2 regions of the Hymenobacter aquaticus genome follow, and region 1 is predicted to be linked to the other one. Evidence: riboswitches for the same ligand, from Rfam matches in the RefSeq annotation. Region 1 holds a riboswitch; the other holds the start of a gene.

Region 1 (7,120 bases):
GCTGCACATCATACATGATATCCTCGACGGGGCGGTAAAAAACCAGCTTTTTGGCGGTGTGGTCGTATTTCTGGACCGTCACCTGCCGTCCGTCGCGGGTGTAGGCAAAATATTCCCAAAGGCCAATCTTGTTGCCTTTCTCAATCATGCCGCTCTCAAACTCCGTTTTGCGCAGGCGCTGAGACCAGGAAACCGTTGGCAATGCGCAAGCCAACAGTACTACGAGTACAGTTTTTTTCATAGAACGGGTGGGAAAAACTGCTCCGCTATAACCGGCCGCCGCAAACCAAGGGGGGATTTGATTTATATTAGCTGCTTAAATAGTTATATAGGAAGCGGGCTGTTACAAAAAGTGAAAAAGGGTGTAGAGGAGGCTTAAAAGCTGATAGACAGCCGAAAAGAGTGTAAAAAAGATGAGCTTACACCTTTTTGGAAAAGGCATAAGCTCAGTAAAGTTAAAGATTTATAAGCAGCTGAGCAAGAACAAACAGCGCTAGTTATTCTCGTCGAGGTGGTCGCCCAGGTCGTGGAGGCGGGCCCGTAGGCCGGGAAAGTGCGGGCAGATGGCCTCCAGGCGCTTCAGCACCCGCCGCGTGCCCCGGTAGTCGCCCAGGGTTTGCAGAATGGTGGCCCAGCCCGACAGCGCGCCGAAATGCCGGGGCTCCAGCCGCAGGGTCTGGGCAATGTCGAGCAGGGAGGCGCGGTACTCGCCGCGCAGGTAGTAGGCCGTGGCGCGCTTGTTCCAGCCTTCCGCGAAGCCCGGCTGCCACTCAATCAGGCGGCTGAACACGCCGATGGCGGCCGTATAGTCGCCGGCCGCCAGGGCCCGCAGCCCGATTTCGAGCTCCTTATCCTGCTGCCAGTCGCCGGTGGTGAGCCACAGCTGCCAGATGCCGTTTTGCAGGGCTTCAATCTCCTGGGGCGCGGTAGCCACGCGCAGGCGGGCAAACAGGTTGTCGAGCGTATCCAACGGTGAAGTTGTGAAATGGTGAGCTGGTGAGTTGGACGTTCGCTATGCGCCATCGGCACACATGGCGCGACTTGAACGTCCAACTCACCAGTTCACAAGTTCACCATTTCACCGCTTAAAACAACGCCGCCGCTACCCGCCGGATGGATTCGGACTTACCCATGCTGTAGTAGTGCAGGCAGGGCACGCCGTGGGCCATCAGCTCCTTGCTCTGGTTGATGCACCACTCGATGCCGATCTGGCGGGCCGCGTCGTTGTTGGGGGCGTGGTGCACGGCCTCGCTCAGCTCCTCCGGAATGTTGAGGTAGAAGGAGCGGGGCAGCATCGTGAGCTGGCCCTTGGTGGTCAGGGGTTTCAGGCCGGGAATGATGGGCACGTGGATGCCGGCCTCGCGGCAGCGCTTTTCGAAGTTGAAGTACTGCTCATTGTCGAAAAACATCTGGGTCACGATGTAGTCGGCACCCCGGTCGACCTTGTGCTTGAGGTAGCGCAGGTCGGCCGCGTAGTTCGGCGACTCAAAGTGCTTCTCGGGGTAGCCGGCCGTGCCGATGCAGAAGTCGGTGGCCCAGGTGTCGTCCTGCTCTTCGTCGAGGTACTCGCCCTTGTTGAGGTTGGCCATCTGCCCGATCAGGTCGCAGGCGTAGCTGTGGCCGTCGGGCTCAGGCTTGAAGTAGCCCTCGGATTTTATCGGGTCGCCGCGCAACGCCAGCACGTTGTCGATGCCCAGGAAGTGCAGGTCAATCAGGGCGTTTTCGGTTTCCTCCTTCGAGAAGCCCCCGCAGATCAGGTGGGGCACGGTGTCTACGTCGAAGCGGTTTTTGATGGCCGCGCAGATGCCCACGGTGCCGGGGCGGCGGCGCACGGTCTTCTTTTCCAGCAGGCCGTTGGGGTGCTGGCGGTACACGTATTCCTCCCGGTGGTAGGTCACGTCGATAAACGGCGGCTTGAACTCCAGCAGCGGCTCGATGTTGGAAAACAGCGTCTGGATGTTCTCGCCTTTGCGGGGCGGCAGCACTTCGAAGGAAAACAGCGTCTTGCCGTTGGCGCGGGCCAGGTGTTCGGTTACTTTCATATGACGGACCCCACCCCCCGACCCCCTCCCCTCCGGGAGAGGGGGAGCTGAACGGCGTAGGTATAACGTAAGATACTTAGAACTCAGCTCCGGCTAAGTGAAGAGGAATTTGTCGTCTGGCACCCCTCTCCCGGAGGGGAGGGGCCGGGGGTGGGGTTTCCTACCGCGCCGTGACGGGCGCGGCGGCTAGGTCGTAGTTCAGGTTCGGCGACAACCACCGCTCCAGATCAGCCACCGGCATGTTCTTGCGGCGGGCAATGTCCTCGACCTGGTCGCGCCCGATTTTACCCAGCCCGAAGTAGCGGGAGTCGGGGTGGGCGTAGTAGAGGCCACTGACGGACGAGGCCGGGTACATGGCCAGGTTTTCGGTGAGCTTGATGCCGGTTTGGTTGTCGGCATCGAGCAGCTGGAACAGGGTAATTTTCTCGGTGTGGTCGGGGCAGCCGGGGTAGCCGGGGGCGGGCCGCACGCCGCGGTACTTCTCCTGAATGAGGTCTTCCTTGGTGAGCTTTTCATCCGCGGAATAGCCCCAGAACTCCTCCCGCACCCGCTGGTGGAGGCGCTCGGCAAAGGCCTCCGCCAGCCGGTCGGCCAGGGCCTTGATCATGATGCTGGAGTAGTCGTCGTGGTCGGCCTCGAACTGCTCAATCAGCTTTTCGATGCCCAGCCCGGCCGTGACGGCAAAGCCGCCGATATAGTCGGCCCGGCCCGAGTCTTTGGGGGCCAGGAAGTCGGAGAAGGCCAGGTTGGGAATGCCCGGGCCTTTTTCGCCCTGCTGGCGCAACGTGAAAAACTCGGTCAGCAGCTCCTGCCGGTCGTCGTTGGCATATACCTCGATGGTATCGGAGCCGACGGTGTTGGCGGGCCAGAAGCCGACCACGGCCCGGGCCGTGAGCAGGTTTTCGTTGATTACCTTTTGCAGTAGGGCCTGGGCGTCGGCGAAGAGCTTGGTGGCGGCTTCGCCCAGGTTTTCATCCTCCAGAATGCGCGGGTAGCGGCCCTTCAGCTCCCAGGTGTGGAAGAAGGGCGTCCAGTCGATGTACTCGGCCAGCTCGGCCAGCGGGTAGTTGTCGAGGACTTTGGTGCCCAAAAACGTCGGTCTGGTAATGGGCGCCGCGTCCCAGTCGGCCTGGAAGCCGTTGGCCCGGGCCGCTTCGATGGGCAGGTAGTTTTTCTCCCGCTGCCGGCTGGCGTAGTCATGGCGCAGGGTGGCGTACTCGTCGTGGACGGCGCGGGCGTAGGTTTCGTGGCTGCTGCCGAGCAGGCTGGCGGCCACGCCCACCGAGCGGGAGGCGTCGTGTACGTGCACCACGGGGCCGGAGTAGTTGGGCGCAATCTTGACGGCCGCGTGCAGGCGGGAGGTGGTGGCCCCACCGATGAGCAGCGGGGTTTTGAGGCCGCGCTTTTCCATTTCCTGGGCCACGTACACCATTTCATCCAGGCTCGGGGTAATCAACCCGCTGAGGCCGATAACGTCGACTTCCTGCTTCACGGCTTCGTCCAAAATTCGCTCTAGGGGCACCATCACGCCCAGGTCCACGATGTCGAAGTTGTTGCAGGCCAAAACCACGCCCACGATGTTCTTGCCGATGTCGTGCACGTCGCCTTTCACCGTGGCCAGCAGAATCTTCCCGGCCGTTTGCCGCTCCGAGCCCTGCTTGTCGGCCAAGAGGTAGGGCTCCAGGTAAGCCACGGCCTTTTTCATCACCCGGGCCGACTTCACCACCTGGGGCAGAAACATCTTACCGGCCCCGAACAGGTCCCCTACCACGTTCATGCCGGCCATCAGCGGCCCTTCGATGACTTCGAGCGGGCGGCCCACCTGCTGGCGCACTTCCTCGGTGTCCTGGTCGATAAACTCGGTAATACCTTTCACTAAAGCATGTTGCAGCCGCTCGGCTACCGGTAGGCTGCGCCAAGCGTCGGCCACTACTTCGGCCTTGTCTTTTTGCTTGACGGTGTCGGCAAAGTCCACCAGCCGCTCGGTGGCGTCGGGGCGGCGGTTGAGCAGCACGTCCTCCACCAGCTCCAAAAGGTCCTTGGGAATTTCGTCGTAGACGCCCAGCTGCCCGGGGTTCACGATGCCCATATCCAGGCCGGCCCGGATGGCGTGGTAGAGGAAGGCCGAGTGCATGGCCTCGCGCACCACGTCGTTGCCGCGGAACGAGAAGCTGATGTTCGACACGCCGCCGCTGGTCAGGGCGCCGGGCAGGTTCTGTTTAATCCACCGCACGGCCTCAATGAAGTCCAGCGCGTAGTTGCGGTGCTCCTCCATGCCGGTGCCCACGGTCAGGATGTTGGGGTCGAAAATGATGTCCTGGGCCGGGAAACCGACTTCGTTCACCAGAATATCGTAGCTGCGCCGGCAGATTTCGACGCGCTTCTCGAAGGAGTCGGCCTGGCCGTTTTCGTCGAAGGCCATGACCACCATGGCGGCCCCGTAGGCGCGCACGGTGCGGGCCCGCTCCCGGAATACTTCCTCGCCTTCCTTGAGCGAAATCGAGTTGACGATGCTCTTGCCCTGCACGCACTTGAGGCCCGCTTCCAGCACGCTCCACTTCGAGGAGTCAATCATGATGGGCACCCGGGAAATGTCGGGCTCCGAGGCAATCAGGTTTAGAAACGTCGTCATGGCCTGCTCCGAGTCGAGCATGCCTTCGTCCATGTTCACGTCGAGCACCTGGGCCCCGCCTTCCACCTGGTCGCGCGCCACTTGCAGGGCCTGCTCGTAGGCCCCCGTGCGAATCAGGCGGGCAAAGGCCCGGGAGCCGGTCACGTTGCACCGCTCCCCGACGTTGACAAACAGCGAATCGGGGTAGATGCCGAAGGGCTCCAGGCCGGCCAGGCGGGTGGCCCGGGGCACCGTGGGCAACTGACGGGGCTGGTATTTCTCGGCCAGCTTGGCCAGCTCGGCAATGTGCTGGGGCGTGGTGCCGCAGCAGCCGCCGGCCACCGTGACGATGCCGTCCTTAAGGTAGTTTTCGACGATGGCCGCGAATTCCTGGGCCGACTCGTCGTAGCCGCCGAAAGCATTGGGCAGGCCCGCGTTGGGGTAGGCCGAAATGTGCACGTCGGCCAGGCGGCTCAGCTCCTTGATGTAAATCTTGAGCTGGTCGGCCCCCAACGCGCAGTTCAGGCCCACGCTCAGCAAAGGCAGGTGACTGATGGAGTTCCAGAACGCCTCCACCGTCTGCCCGCTCAGCGTGCGGCCCGAGGCGTCGGTGATGGTGCCCGAAATCATGACCGGTACCACTTTGCCGCCCTCGTCGAAGAACTTCTGCACCGCAAACAGGGCCGCCTTGGCGTTGAGCGTATCGAAGATGGTTTCGATGAGCAGCGTGTCGGAGCCGCCTTCCACCAGCCCGCGCACCTGCTCCAGGTAGGCCGTGGCCAGCTCATCGAAGGTCACGGCGCGGAAGCCGGGCCGGTTCACGTCGGGCGACAACGAGGCGGTGCGGTTGGTGGGCCCGATGGCGCCAGCCACGAAGCGGGGCTTGCTGGGGTTGCGGGCCGTAAACTCGTCGGCGACTTCCCGGGCAATGCGCGCCGACTCGTAATTAAGCTCGTAGACCACGTGTTCCAGCCCGTAGTCGGCCTGGGCAATGGTGGTGCCGCTGAACGTGTTGGTTTCCACCATGTCGGCCCCGGCGGCGAAGTAGTCGGCGTGAATGCCCCGGATGATGTCGGGGCGGGTCAGGCTGAGCAGGTCGTTGTTGCCGCGCAGGGGCTTGGGGTGGTCGGCAAAGCGGGTGCCGCGGAAGTCGGCTTCCTCCAGCGTGTGGCGCTGAATCATGGTGCCCATAGCACCATCGAGCACGAGGATGCGCTGCTGCAGAATGTCGTAAAGCGGGGAGTCGGGGCGGCGAAGCGTGGTCGGTTGCATATCGGCTCTTCTGGGGAAATACGGGGCTAAACACTGCCTTATCCAGAAAGAGCCGCGCGGGAAAGTCGCGTGCCGTACTTATCTTCTTCCTGAGCCGTAGCCTCGGAATGGGAGTTAGCACCTTGTTTTATTTCAGGTTGCTAAGACGTCGTCGGGCCCAGTCCCTCGGTCTTTCTGGATAAGTAACACAGCGAATATACAGCGCGGAAATCCGGAATCCAATTCTGGCGGTACTTGCCGGTGGAATATATTATGTTTTGAAGAAAAGATGGTAATTATTCCAATTTGCTTGACTGTTTGCGGGCGAAAACGGCGCTTAAATGCTGTTTTAGCAATATTCGGGCGGCTTACGTTCAACCGGCGGCCCGCTGCGCCGCCGCCGGTCGGGTAAAACTTTTATGTAGGTACATTGGTTGGGAAGCAACATCCGGCCGGCCACGGCGCCGGCTTTCCATTTTGCTTCATTATTCTCAATCATGAGCCAAGCTTCCAACCTCTTTTCGCCCTTCCAGATGGGCGCCGTTTCGCTGCCCAACCGGCTGGTAATGGCCCCCATGACCCGCAGCCGGGCCAACAACGACGGCAACGTACCCACCGACTCGACGGTGACATACTACGAGCAGCGCGCCTCGGCGGGCCTGATTATCACCGAAGGCGCCCAGGTGTCGCCCCAGGGCGTGGGCTACGTTTTCACGCCCGGCATCTACTCCGCGGCCCAGGTAGCGGGCTGGCGCAAGGTAACCGACGCGGTGCACGCCGCCGGGGGCCGCATCTTCATTCAGCTCTGGCACGTGGGCCGCATTTCCCACCCCGACTTCCACAACGGCGAGCTGCCGGTGGCTCCGTCGGCGGTGCAGCCTACGGGCGTGCAGGCGTATACCACCAATGGCATGCAGGAAATTCCGACGCCCCGGGCCCTGGAAACGGCCGAGGTGAAGGCCATTGTGGAAGACTTCCGTCAGGCTGCCGCCAACGCCAAGGAAGCCGGCTTCGACGGCGTTGAAATCCACGGCGCTAATGGCTACCTGGTCGACCAGTTTATTCAGGATGGCACCAACCAGCGCACCGACGAGTACGGCGGCAGCGTAGAAAACCGCGCCCGGTTTGCCCTCGAAGTAGTGCAAGCCGCCGCCGACGTGTTCGGGGCCGACCGGGTGGGTATCCGCCTGGCCCCCACCGGCGCAATGGGCGGCAT
Region 2 (7,120 bases), 590 kb from region 1:
TATGCCTGTTGGCCGTAATACCAAAGTTCCGGCTCGAATGCGCCAAGCATTAGATCAGCTTATTCCCACTATTCGGCGTTTCGAACGACACGGCGTTTTTCTTGCCGATACGAAGATCGAAGCAGTAGCCTTTGTAAGTCGGCATTTGCAGCGTCCACTGAATACAATTTCTATGCAAGCTGCAAAGGACCGCTTGAAAACAGCTTTCCCAACCCTCAACGTGCGATTCAAAGTCACTAAGTCTAGATCTATTTAACAACAGAAAAGCCCCGCCGGATTCGTCCGGCGGGGCTTTTCTGTTGTTAAATCTTCTTACAGAATCACTGATTCTACGGCGGCCTTGGCGGCTACTTTGCCGTGCATCTCGCGTACGGCGGCGGCAATACCGTCGGCGTCGAAGCCGCACTCTTTGTAGAGCTCATCCTGGGTGCCGTGCTCCACTACGCGGTCCGGGATGCCGAGGCGCTTGACGGGCACCGAGTAGCCGTGGTCGGCCATGAACTCCAGGATGGCCGCGCCGAAGCCGCCCTGCAGGCAGCCGTCTTCCACGGTCACAATGGCTTTGTACTGGCTCAGGGCGGCGGCCAGCATTTCCTCGTCGAGGGGCTTGGCGAAGCGCATATCGAAGTGGCCCACGCTCAGGCCTTCGGCGGCCAGCTGCTGGGTGGCCTTCACGGCGTAGTTACCGATGTGGCCGATGGTCAGGATGGCGACGCCCTCCCCTTCGCGCACCACGCGGCCGGTGCCCACGGCAATTTTCTTGAACGGGGTGCGCCACTCGGGCATCACGCCCTCCCCGCGGGGGTAGCGGATGCTGAACGGCCCCATATCGGGCAGCTGGGCGGTATACATCAGGTTGCGCAGCTCCTCCTCGTTCATGGGGGCGGCTACCACCATGTTCGGAATGCAGCGCATGTAGGCAATGTCGTAGCAGCCGTGGTGGGTAGGGCCGTCGGCGCCGGCAAAACCGGCCCGGTCGAGGCAGAACACCACGTTCAGATCCTGCAGGGCCACGTCGTGCAGCACCTGGTCGTAGGCGCGCTGCATAAAGGACGAGTAGATGTTGCAGAATGGCACCAGGCCCTGGGTAGCCAAGCCAGCCGAGAAGGTCACGGCGTGCTGCTCGGCAATGCCCACGTCGAAGGCGCGGTCGGGCATGGCCTTCATCATAATGTTCAGGGAGCAGCCCGAGGGCATGGCGGGCGTCACGCCCATCACCTTGGCGTTCTGCTCGGCCAGCTCCACCATCGTGTGCCCGAATACGTCCTGGTACTTGGGCGGCTGGGGCTTCTCGTAGGTTTTCTTGTGAATCTCGCCGGTAATCTTATCGAACAGGCCGGGTGCGTGCCACAGGGTCTGGTCTTTCTCGGCCAGGGCGTAGCCTTTGCCCTTTACCGTCACGCAGTGCAGGATTTTGGGACCCGGAATGCTTTTCAGATCCTGGAGAATGGTAGCCAGGTGCTGCACGTCGTGCCCATCGACGGGGCCGAAGTAGCGGAAGTTCAGGGCCTCGAACAGGTTGCTTTGTTTGAGCAGCGTGGCCTTCATGGCCGACTCTACCTTGCGGGCAATCTGCTGGGGGTTGGGGCCGAACTTGCTGAGCTTGCCCAGCACGTTCCACAGCTCGTCGCGCACCTTGTTGTAGGTGCGGGAGGTGGTAATATCGGTCAAGTACTCCTTGAGCGCGCCCACGTTGGGGTCGATGCTCATGCAGTTGTCGTTGAGGATAACCAGCAGGTTGGAGTTGGCCACGCCGGCGTGGTTCAGGGCCTCGAAGGCCATACCGGCCGTCATGGCCCCGTCGCCGATAACGGCAATGTGCTGCCGGTCTTTCTCGCCTTTGTAATCGGAGGCTACGGCCATGCCCAGGGCGGCCCCGATGCTGGTGGAGCTGTGGCCCACCCCGAAGGCGTCGTACTCACTCTCCTTGCGCTTGGGGAAGCCCGACATGCCGCCGTAGCGTCGGTTCGTGGGGAACCGGTCGCGCCGCCCGGTCAGGATCTTGTGGCCGTAGGCCTGGTGGCCCACGTCCCACACCAGCTGGTCGTAGGGCGTGTTAAAGACGTAGTGCAGGGCTACCGTCAGCTCTACCACGCCCAGCGAAGCCCCGAAGTGGCCGCCGTAGATAGACACGGAATCGATAATAAACTGTCGAAGCTCCTGGCTGACTTGCACCAGTTGGTCTTCACTGAGCTTTTTTAGGTCGTCGGGCGAGTTTATAGCCGCCAGCAATTCACCGGGTTCGACAATCATCTTCGAAAGAGGGCAAGGAGGAGAGGTTCAGCAAGGCAACAGACAGAGGAGCCTAAAGGTTAAGCCTTTCGGAAACTTCACCACCTGTAACGGGCAAAGGTACGACTTTTCACAGGTACCGGTTGTAGCCCCAGCCGTCCGGCAGCGGTAATACCGCAGCTTGGCAGGGTGCTATTGGTGCCGGAAAGTATCCGGCTTGCCTCATTCGGGCAAAGCTGGCGGGGCCGGGCGGGCTACGTGCAACTTTCCGGCCCCGTGCTCCTCTTCATCCGAGTTTAACGTGGCGAGGCTTAATTAATGTCTATTTTTGCCTTCTCCACCCTCTTCCTTTCTCATGCCGCTCACCCAGCAGAACAATCAGGAGCAGCAGCTTCTCGACAAGCTCAAACCGTCGCGCATCGTGCTGCCGGTGCTGATCGGGCTGAGCGTGGTCGGGTTTATGTTCTGGCGCAGCTACCGGCCCGGCGACCTGGCCCCGCTGGCCGACGCCAAAGTGCACTGGCTGCTCATCACGCTGGCCGTGCTGCTGGCCCGCGACCTGGGCTACGTCTACCGCATTCGGCACATTTCGGAGCGGGTGCTGAGCTGGCGGCAGAGCCTGGACGTGATTATGATCTGGGAATTTGCGTCCTGCGTGCTGCCCTCGGCCGTGGGCGGCACGGCCGTGGCCTCGTTTATTCTCAATAAGGAAGGTATTTCTCTGGGAAAGTCGATGGCCTACGTGATGGTCACGGCCCTGCTCGACAACGTCTACTACGTCGTGACGGTGCCTTTGGTGGTGTGGCTGGCCGGCAACGCGCTGTACCCGCACGAGGCCCTGCAGGGCGGGCTGGTGACTACGCTCAAAGTAGCATTCGTGGTGAGCTACGTGCTGGTGACGCTCTACGCGCTGCTGATGCTGTACGCCATTTTCGTTAATCCGCAGTCGGTGAAGCGGCTGATGGTGCGGCTGTTTTCCCTGCGGGGGCTGCGGCGGTGGCGGGCCAAGGCCTATCAGCACGGCAACGAGGTGGTGTGGGCCTCGGCCCAGCTGCGCGGCAACGGAGCCGGCTACTGGCTGCGGGCCATCGGCTCCACGTTCTTCGTCTGGACGGCCCGCTACCTGGTTATCGGCTGCATCATTGCGGCCTTCGTCAACGTGAGCTGGGACGAGTTCCTGCTGATTTTCGGCCGCAACCTCACCTACAAAGTCATTCTGCTATTGGCCATTACGCCCGGCGGGGCCGGCATTGCCGAAGGCGCTTTTCCCACCTTCTTCGGCAAGTTTATCGGTACGCCCACCATGACCAACTTCGTGGTGCTGCTCTACCGCATCGTCACGTACTATCTGTATCTGGTGCTGGGCGCGGTGTTTCTGCCGCGTTGGGTGGGTCGGGTTTTTGCCGGCCACAAGCACCCGTAGCAAGCCACTTGCAGCCGACACAAAAAAGGCCCTTCCGCGCGGTGCGGAAGGGCCTTTTTTGTATAGTGCGGAGGCTAAGCTACTCCTTTTCCAGGCGCAGCTCGGCGCCCTCGGGGCTTTTCAGCGTGAGCTTGTCGTCGGTCAGCGTTACCACATCGAAGCTGTTGCTGGTGGTAGCGCCGTCGGGGGTCAGCATGATTTTCTTGTTGGGCTGGTCGAAGGTGTACTTGCCATTGACGGCCCCGGCGGGCGAGGTCATGTTGTACTGGCCGTTGGCGAAAAACGTAATTCGCTCGTCTTCCTGCGCGTCGGTTTGCTTCACTTTGTCGCCGCCGACACTGAGCTCCTTGTCGGTTTTCCAGACTTTGCTCTCGGTACCGTAGAGCATGTTGACGCCTTCGACTTTGCCTTCCTTGCTACCGCAAGAGGCCAGAAACAGAACAACCAGCGTCAGCAGGCCGGTGAGCAAGCGGAAGGAAGTGGGGAGATTTTTCATGAGAAAGAAGGGGTTTGGAAGGAGGAGTAAAACCAGTTGCCAGCCGCGCTACGGCGGCCAGCGTTGCGGTTCTTACGCGGCAAAGGCGAAAGGGTTAAGCTGCCAACGGCTGGGCCTGATGCCAGTACAACCAATTTAAAACAAGGGCGTAAGATGCTCTGATGCCGTGGCCTTCAGGCACATCCGGCACCATCTCCTCCTCACTCTAACCAACACACACTCATGGGACTGTTTGATTTCCTCAGCAATAAAGGCGAAGAAAAACCTGTTCAACCCGCTGCCAAGCCCCAAACCGGCGGCACGGACTTCTTCGGCAATGCCGCCCCCGGCGCGGCCACCACGCAACCCGCCGCCGCAAAAGGCGACTCTTATACGGTTGTCAGCGGCGACTCGCTTTCCAAGATTGCCAAGCACCACTACGGCGACGCCTCCAAGTGGCACCAGATATACGAAGCCAACAAAGCCATTATCGGCGCGAACCCCGACCATATCGAAGTGGGCCAGCAGCTGACGCTCCCTACCCTTTAGGTCCTTTTTTGCAGAAAAAGGTTGGAAACGCCGCCCGAGCTTCGGGCGGCGTTTTTTCTGGTCTTGATTTTTGGCAAGAATAAAAAAACTTTTTGCGGGATTTGGTCTTTTCAATTCCAGCTGTACATTTGCAGTCACCAACCCGGTACTCTCCCAGAACGATGGGACAGTTTGAAAGAATTTATACAGAAGCGGCGAGAGAACAGGCTCCCTGACCCGCTGGCAACCTTCATCTGATGAAAGGTGCCAATTCCTGCCCGCAAGGCGTAAGGCCGGCGGGAGCTATAAGTCGAGTACCATGGAAAACGCCCCCGCATCCTTCTTTTTTGCCCCATCCGCTTCCGCCGCCCCCGGGCCCGCTGAACTGCCGATGGGTTTTCGTGCTTTCGTCGCCGCTGTGCCGGCCGGCCGAATGCGCCTGTGCTGTTGCACCCCGTGTTGTTGCTGTTGCTAGCCGGCCGCTGAGCGCCTAGCTTCTCCCCCTCCCTCCTTTTTTCCTGCCTCCCCGCCGTTCGAAGCCACCCGTGGTGCGTCTCGTCGCAGGGTTTGGCCTACGCTTCGCCGTCGCCCTCGTCAGGGCCCGGAAGCACTTGCGGCAGCCGCCGTTTGGCGCCCAAGCTACTGATTACCTGAAACTTAATTCCCCGGAATTTCCTAAACCAGCCTCATCATGTCTACGCAAGCCCTGCAATTCGAGACCCTGCAACTCCACGCCGGCCAGCAGCCCGACCCCGTTACCGGTGCCCGCGCCGTGCCGCTGTACCAGACCACTTCCTACGTGTTCAAGAACGCCGAACACGGGGCCAACCTGTTTGCCCTGAAGGAATTTGGCAACATCTACACCCGGCTGATGAACCCCACCACCGACGTGTTTGAGCAGCGCGTGGCGGCCCTGGAAGGCGGCGTGGCCGCCCTCGCCACGGGCTCGGGGCAGGCGGCGCAGTTCATTGCTCTGAACAACATTCTGCAGGCCGGCGACAATTTCGTGAGCAGCTCCCACCTCTACGGGGGCACTTACAACCAGTTTAAAGTGGCCTTCAAGCGCCTGGGCATCGAGGTGCGCTTTGCCGACGGCGACAACCCGGCCAGCTTTGAGGCCCTGATTGACGAAAACACCAAGGCCATCTACCTCGAAACCATCGGCAACCCCAGCTTCAGCATTCCGGACTTCGAGCGGATTGCCGCCATTGCCGACAAGCACGATTTGCCGCTGATTGTGGACAATACCTTCGGGGCGGGCGGCTACCTGTTCCGGCCCCTGGAGCACGGCGCCCACATCGTGGTGGAGTCGGCCACGAAGTGGATTGGCGGGCACGGCACCAGCATCGGCGGCGTGATTGTGGACGGCGGCAAGTACGACTTCGGCAACGGCAAGTTTCCGCAGTTCACCGAGCCCTCGGAAGGCTACCACGGCCTGGTATTCAACGACGTATTCGGCAAGAACGGGCCGTTTGGCAACATTGCCTTTATCATTCGGGCCCGGGTGGAAGGCCTGCGCGACTTCGGCCCGGCCATCAGCCCCTTCAACTCCTGGCAGCTGCTCATCGGCCTCGAAACCCTGAGTTTGCGCGTCGACCGCACCGTGGAAAACGCCCTGCGCATTGCGACCTGGCTGGAGCAGCACCCGCAGGTAGAAAGTGTGAATTATCCGGGCCTGAAGAGCAGCCCCTACCACGCCCTGGCCCAGAAATACCTCAAGCGCGGCTACGGCGGCGTGCTGACTTTCAGCATCAAGGGCAGCAAGGAAACGGCCACCCAGTTTATCGACAACCTGAAGCTGGTAAGCCATTTGGCCAACGTGGGCGACGCCAAGACGCTGATTATTCAGCCCTCGGCCACTACCCACCAGCAGCTTTCCGAGGAAGAGCAGCGCGCCGCCGGCGTGACGCCCACCTCCTTGCGCCTGTCGGTTGGCATTGAACATTTCGACGATATCCGCGCGGATCTGGCCCAGGCCTTCGACGCCGTGCGCAACGCGGCTCCCACGACCTCCGATGACGACGAGGACACCGTGGTGCAGCCCGAAGTAGAACACGCTGCCCCGCTGGAGGTCTAAAGTAGAGAGGAGACAGGGCCGGCAGCGAGAGTGCCGGCCCACTCCAGCTACGGCAGCGCAATGGGTGGCAGGATGAGGAGTTGTGAGAGAGGAATCATCCTGACCATTCCGCAATAGCCCGGGCTGAGCCGGCCCCGGTCCGCACGTTCTTCATTGGGTGGGACTGATGAGAGCGGCCCGACCGGTTCAGCCCGCGTGCTATTGTACTGAACTCAACGCCTGCCGCCCCTTGCCGGGCTGGCAGCCGCAAACTACCTACTGCAATGACTGACTTACGGCTGTTGAACCTGTCGGCGGGACTCGTGCTGGAAAGCGGCGCGACGCTGGCCCCGGTGCAGATTGCCTACCAGACGTTTGGCACCCTGAACGCCGCCCGCGACAACGT

Evidence for each region. A riboswitch is a leader RNA that binds a small molecule or an ion and turns the genes downstream of it on or off. The one in region 1 is predicted to bind S-adenosylmethionine.
Region 2: it holds a riboswitch for S-adenosylmethionine, as region 1 does, so the genes downstream of both, E5K00_RS16135 (O-acetylhomoserine aminocarboxypropyltransferase/cysteine synthase family protein) here and metH (methionine synthase) in region 1, are expected to answer to the same signal.

What each region holds. Positions count from the first base shown of each region.
Region 1 covers NZ_SRLC01000002.1:223,995-231,114, forward strand. Annotated here, with positions in the region: gene E5K00_RS13825 (energy transducer TonB) at 1-241, opposite strand, end outside; gene E5K00_RS13830 (tetratricopeptide repeat protein) at 494-970, opposite strand; gene metF (methylenetetrahydrofolate reductase [NAD(P)H]) at 1,086-2,042, opposite strand; gene metH (methionine synthase) at 2,203-5,925, opposite strand; SAM riboswitch class I at 6,001-6,110, opposite strand; gene E5K00_RS13845 (alkene reductase) at 6,402-7,120, shown strand, end outside.
Region 2 covers NZ_SRLC01000002.1:814,962-822,081, reverse strand. Annotated here, with positions in the region: gene E5K00_RS16160 (hypothetical protein) at 1-256, shown strand, start outside; gene dxs (1-deoxy-D-xylulose-5-phosphate synthase) at 313-2,253, opposite strand; gene E5K00_RS16150 (lysylphosphatidylglycerol synthase transmembrane domain-containing protein) at 2,588-3,655, shown strand; gene E5K00_RS16145 (hypothetical protein) at 3,735-4,151, opposite strand; gene E5K00_RS16140 (LysM peptidoglycan-binding domain-containing protein) at 4,374-4,679, shown strand; SAM riboswitch class I at 4,858-4,970, shown strand; gene E5K00_RS16135 (O-acetylhomoserine aminocarboxypropyltransferase/cysteine synthase family protein) at 5,350-6,735, shown strand; gene E5K00_RS16130 (homoserine O-acetyltransferase family protein) at 6,999-7,120, shown strand, end outside.